2 regions of the Akkermansia sp. 54_46 genome follow, and region 1 is predicted to be linked to the other one. Evidence: riboswitches for the same ligand, from Rfam matches in the RefSeq annotation. Region 1 holds a riboswitch; the other holds the start of a gene.
What was found. Region 1 has a riboswitch for cobalamin ahead of BHW66_RS10955 (TonB-dependent receptor). Riboswitches for the same ligand answer to the same signal wherever they lie in the genome.
Positions count from the first base shown of each region.

Region 2: it holds a riboswitch for cobalamin, as region 1 does, so the genes downstream of both, BHW66_RS07030 (ribonucleoside triphosphate reductase) here and BHW66_RS10955 (TonB-dependent receptor) in region 1, are expected to answer to the same signal.

Region 1 covers NZ_MNUD01000036.1:15,161-18,313, forward strand. Annotated here, with positions in the region: gene BHW66_RS10955 (TonB-dependent receptor) at 1-1,772, opposite strand, end outside; cobalamin riboswitch at 1,834-1,980, opposite strand; gene BHW66_RS10960 (cobyric acid synthase) at 2,318-3,153, shown strand, end outside.
Region 2 covers NZ_MNUD01000032.1:142,802-145,954, forward strand. Annotated here, with positions in the region: gene BHW66_RS07025 (glycoside hydrolase family 88 protein) at 1-859, opposite strand, end outside; cobalamin riboswitch at 1,118-1,316, shown strand; gene BHW66_RS07030 (ribonucleoside triphosphate reductase) at 1,473-3,153, shown strand, end outside.

The DNA.
Region 1 (3,153 bases):
ATGGCGGCCGTTACGCCGAAGCCGACCGTCAGCTTTTCAACCGGGGAGGTATAAACCTCTGCGTTGATGGTGTGGCGGGCGGTATTGGCCATCTGAATGGTTTCGTATTTGCCGATGGAATCGCGCTTGGGCATCGTGAAGGTGTAATTGGCATAATAGCCGCTGTTCCACGCGTCCTTGAACTGTCCCTTGAACGCCACTTCCACGCCGTAGGAAGTGCAGTGGGAATAATTGGTGTAAGTGGTATAGGAATTAGGCCAGGTACCTACGCTCATGGTGCCGATTTCATCGTCGATACGGGTCCAGAAGCCCGTCACGGAAGCATAATGGCCGTCCGCCAGACGCTGTTCCACCCCCAGATCGCCGCCCAGGGACTTGGACACATCCAGATCAGGGTTGCCAACATAACCATAATTGGCCGCATACTGCTCAAAATAGGTGGGCGCGCGGAAACCGGAACCCACGGAACCGAAAATACGGGTGGGGGAATCCTTGCCCGTCACTTTCCAGGAATTGGAATAACGCCACGTAAAATGATTGTTCCAGACGGAATCATGTTCCAGGCGCAGGGCCACGCTGGCGTCAAAGCTGTCCGTGGGTGACCACATTTGCTCCGCAAAGAAGGCAAGCGTGCTCTGCCATTCATCCTTGGCAACGTAATTGTTTTCGCTCATGTAGTCGGAACGGTCCCAGGCCATGCCGGCGATGGTTTTCCATTCCTTGTTCCACGTCAGCGCATTACGCCACTCCGCCTGAAAACGGCGGTTGCGCATCACATTGGGCTGGAAATCAAATCCGGGAGTATGGCAGGAATAGTCCATGTTGTAATGCCCCACCATGAAGCTGGTGGACCACAGCTTGGAAATTTCCGCATCCACACGTCCTGTCACCAGATTGCTGCGGTTCTTGTCTTCCGTATTGTACAGATGGGGATCCGGAACGGAAGGCCACTGGTTATAATCCACATAAGGCGTGGGATATTCAAAGTAGGAATCCAGGCGGCGATAGGTAAAGCTCACCTTCACCTTGTCATTGATGTCATAGCCCAGGCGCACGGCTTCCTGCCACTGGCGGAAATCGTTCATGCCTGTCCTGTTGTCATAAATGGACGGATAGATTGACGGATCGTTTTCCGTAGTTTCAAACCCAACGCCTACAAAATAGGAAAGCTTCTTGATCTTGCCGGAGGAAGTGACATAGCTGTTGAAAGAGCCGAAAGAACCGGCCTCCGCAAAAATCCTGGTTACGGGATCGCCTTCCCCCTCCGGAGTATCCATCGCGACGACGCCTCCAATGGCGCCGGAACCGAAGACGGCGCCCTGCGCGCCTTTCACCACTTCCACATTGCCCACCGTAAAGAGATTAGTGATGCCCAGCAGCTTGTTGCCGGACATGTTGGCATCACTGATGCGCATGCCGTCAACCATGGTCAGAGTGTAGGTATCCTTGTTCATCCCGCGGATGACGGTGTTGCTCACGGAACCGCGCTGCCAGGTGCCGCCTCCGTCCAGCGTGAAAACGCCGGGCGTCTGGGAAAGGGCTCCCGTCAGGGTTTCAATGCCCGCCTTCTGGAATTCTTCCGGATTGATGATGGAAACGGACACTCCAGACCGGTTGTACGGCACGCCCACAAAGTGGGATGCCATAGTCAGTTCCGGCATAACCTGCATGGTTTCCGTCCTGACGGAGGGCTTGGAGTCTTCCTTTTTAGCGGACTCGGCAAGAGAGGACTGGCCTGCGAATGCGGCAAGGCCAACAGCAATTGCGCCCATTTGAAGGGCTTTCTTCGTATAAAGCATGGTTGTAGTGCCTTACGTTCGGTAACTCGCCGAACAGTTGGACAACCTCACAGGCTGGTTTTCTGGCTTGCGAGGCAGGCTCGCTTACAGTGGCGGTACCGCTCCGGACTCACACCGGTATTCCCCATTTATTTCCTGCCCGGCTACGGGCGTCCCTGAGGTCTGTAACCCTTCCCATAAGGGTTCATGGGACGGATGAAATACCAAAGAGACCGGTATGACAAGACAAAAAAATTTTTCTTTGAACATCCAGATGAATTGCAGTCGTTTTCCCTTTTCAGCGTATTGTTCTCCATCCCTCTTTTCCTCACGGGGCTTTCCATTTTTGTCTTGTCACTCCCGGCGCATACAGGACATGATGCGCTCATGACGCTCCTTGTTCCCACGTTCCCGCAACAGGGAAGATTTCCCGTCTCCGGCGAAGCTTCCGGCTACGTGGAATTCCGAACTTGCAAGGCGCTTCCTTTTTTTCTCCGGCGCGGGCAGCCCTTCGGTACGCCGGTTCCAATTACTGTGGCATGAACGTTTTTTCACATGGCGGAGATTTAAAATCCCTGGCGGAGGAGGCCTGCCGCCCGGAACGGGATATTTTGGACTTCAGCGTCAACCTGAGGCCGGAAGGTATGCCGGAGTTCATCGTTTCAGCATTGTGGAAGGCCATGGAAAACGCAGTACCCTACCCTTCTCCGGATGCGGCGGATCTGCGGGAACTGGCGGCGGTTCATTACGGGCTTCCTTCCGGCTGCTTCGTATTTGGAAACGGGGCCAATGAACTCATTCACGCTCTTCCGCGCGCATTAAACCTTAAACAGGCCGTCATTCCGGAACCCGCTTTTTCCGAATACAGGCTGGCCTGCCTGCGCCACGGCACGGATGTTCTTTCCATCCGGACGGAGGAACGAAATTCCTTCCTCCCGTCTCTTTGCCGTCTGGAGGAACAGGCCGCAGACGGAAGCGCTGTTTTTCTGGCAAATCCCAGCAATCCGTCCGGCGGCCTGCTGGACGCAGCGGCCCTGCACAGGGTTGTCCAGAGCCGCCCCGAAGTCCTCTGGATCATTGACGAATCTTTCATGGATTACGTACAAGGAGCGGAATCACTGCTCCGTGAAGCGGCCCTCCTTCCCAACCTGGTGGTTCTGCGCTCCCTGACCAAATTTTACGGCATGGCCGGCGTCCGGTGCGGTTTTTCCATCTGTGCCGCTCCGCTCGCGGAGCGGCTGCGGCAATCCCTGCCCGCCTGGAACGTGAATGCCTTTGCGGCGGCAGCGGTGAAGGCCGTGCTGGCACAGCCCTCCTCCTGGGCAGACAGGGAACGCGCCCGGAACCGGGAACGCCGGGACGACCTGTTCCGCAG
Region 2 (3,153 bases), on a different contig from region 1:
ATCCCTGGTTCACTCCCCACAGCATCCCGTACATGATAAAGAGGGTGCCGCTCATCTCTTTCAAGGGAGGTTCGTCCGGATCCAGCAGGCTCGCATGCCAGGAACCGTCGGGCGACTGGCATTTTTTCAGGGCTGCCGCCAGACGTTTAAGCAAGTCTTCATAAAAGGGGCGGGAAGGCCAGTCCGCAGGCATGTCCTGCAAAATAAGAGGCAATCCGGCAATCACCCAGCCGTTGCCCCGGCTCCAGAACATCTTTTTCCCATTTGCCGCCGGAACGGTAAAATAGCGGGAATCCCGGAAAAACAGGCCCTCCTCCCGGTCAAAAAGATAGTCGCAGGTAAGCTTGTATTCCCTATCCATAAACTCCAGATAACGGCGGTCTCCGGTATAGGCCGCCAGTTTTACGAACACGGGAGGAGACATAAACAGGGCGTCCGACCAGCTCCAGCGGTCCTGGCAGCCCGGAGTCAGGAATTGGAGGGAAGCGGAGGAAGGCCGGTTCATCACCTTGTCCAGCACGGCGCGAATCTTTTCAGCTGCGGCGGGATTGCCGTCTTCCATCGCCATCTCCATCCAGGCATGCCCCACGGCATGGTCGTCCGCATGATAATGCCGGTTCAGGGTCTTCCATTCCTGCTCTTCTCCCGCTTTTCTCAGCAACGGCAGCCCCGGCCCTTCCGGAACGGACAGGCCATATTGCACCAGGCCGGAATAAAAGGCACCGTAAGTCCAATGCAGCGGCGAACGTTTTTTGGGATGCTTCGCCTGCCATTCCGCCACCAGCTGAAGATTGTCCCGGATGGTCTTTTCATTCCAGTCTGCGGAAGCCCCGGAAACGGAAGTTCCTGCGGAAAGCATGGAAAGGACCGGCAACAGAAAGTATTTCTTCCATCCATTTTTTGAAAAGGCAAAGAAACGCATGTCATATCATACGGGAAAAGAAGGCTGGAATTTTCTTGTAACAAGAATTTTTCTTTTTCCGCGCTCCTCCAGACCGGGAAAGGAACGCAAGGGCATATATGGTGCCATGACGGAAAAGAAAGCTGTGTTATCAATCATTTTTCTACCGTCATATACCATATATAGCATATGAATAATTATTTAACACATTATTTATACATTTTTCTTGCGGGAGGTCTCTTTCTGTGATTCATTGCGTTCCAGCGCAGGTAACGGAAGACGGTGAAAATCCGTCGCGGACGCGCCGCTGTAACCGGTAGACGATGGACCGGACACTGGCTGCCCAGGCAGCCGGGAAGTCCCCATCACATGTCGCACCGGAAGCCAGAAGACGACCTGATGCTGCCGTATTCCCATCCCGCGGACAGGATGAACATACGCACAGGTCTTCGGCATGCCCTCCCTTTCCGGGAATGCACACATGCGGTCGGCCCCTGCCTATGGTCTTTCCAGGCTTTTGCCCAGGCTCGCGGATGAGCGGTCACCACCCTTTCCAAGCGAGAAACCCACCATGGCAACAAGCATCATCAAACGTTCCGGGAAAAAGGAACAATACCAGGGCTATAAGATTGAAGAGGCCATTAGAAAAGCCTTCCACAGTTCCGGGACCGCCTACAACCGTTCCATCTATGAAGAGGTGGAAGCCAAGCTGAGCCATCAGGACAGCGCGCATGTGGAAGAGATTCAGGACATGATTGAACGCGCCCTGTTCCGCTCCGGATATTTTGACACGGCCAAGGCCTTCATCACCTACCGTTTCCTGCACAAGATGCAGCGCGAACAGCTTGGCGGCCTTTATTCCGGCAATACCTACGTGGACTGCAAGCAGACGGTAGAGGAATATATCGGCCAGAGCGACTGGCGCATTGCCGCCAACTCCAATACCACGTATTCCAATGCGGGGCTCATCAACAACACGGCGGGCAAGGTAATCGCCAACTATTGGCTGGACCAGGTTTACTCCGCACGGGAAGGAGCCGCGCACCGGGAAGGGGATTACCACATCCATGACCTGGATTGCCTGACCGGATACTGCGCCGGATGGAGCCTACGCAACCTGCTCAATGAAGGATTCAACGGCGTGCGCAGCCGCGTGAACAGCAGGCCGCCCCGCCACTTCCGGGAAGCCCTGGGCCAAATGGCGAACTTTCTGGGCATTCTGCAAAGCGAATGGGCCGGCGCCCAGGCCTTCAGCTCCTTTGACACCTTCTTGGCTCCCTACGTTTTCAAAGACCAGACGGACTTCCCCCGCATCAAGAAAGACATCCGCAGTTTCGTCTACAACCTGAACGTACCCTCACGCTGGGGACAGTCTCCCTTTACCAATGTCACAATCGACTGGACTGTGCCGCGCGACCTGCGGGATCAGGCCCCCTTCAGCGGAGGGGAACACCTCTTTGAAGGAATAGAAGACGCGAACCTGCTCGCCCTGGCTAGGGAACGCGGAGCCAACAAGCTGACGGAGCTGACCTACAAGCATTTCCAGAAGGAAATGAACCTGATCAACAAGGCCTTTTACGAAGTTCTTACGGAAGGGGACAGCACCGGACAGCCCTTTACCTTCCCCATCCCCACCGTCAACATCACGGAAGATTTTGACTGGGAAGGGGAAAACGTGCCTCTCCTGTTTGAAAACGCCGCCAAAATCGGTTCCTCTTACTTCCAGAACTTCATCGGCAGCCAGTACACCGTCAATGAACACGGGGAACGCGTGCCTGACGAACGGGCCTACAAGCCGGATGCCGTGCGTTCCATGTGCTGCCGTCTCCAGCTGGACCTGCGGGAACTGCTCAAACGCGGCGGCGGCCTTTTCGGCTCCGCGGAAATGACCGGCTCCATCGGCGTAGTGACCATCAACCTGGCCCGGCTGGGCTACCTGTTCAAGCAAAACCGGGAGGCCCTGTTCGCCAGGCTGGGAGAACTGCTGGATCTGGCCAAATCCTGCCTGGAAAAGAAAAGGGCCTTCGTTCAGGAAATGTACGACCGCGGCCTGTACCCCTACACCAAACGCTACCTGCCCACCTTCCGCAACCATTTCTCCACCATTGGCGTCAACGGGATGAACGAGCTGCTGCGCAATTTCTCCAACGACACAATGGACATCACCTCTGAAGAAGGCAGGGCCTTTGCTGAAGAGATTTTGGAATTCATCCGCTTGCGAATGCAGGAATACCAGGAGGAAACCGGCAATC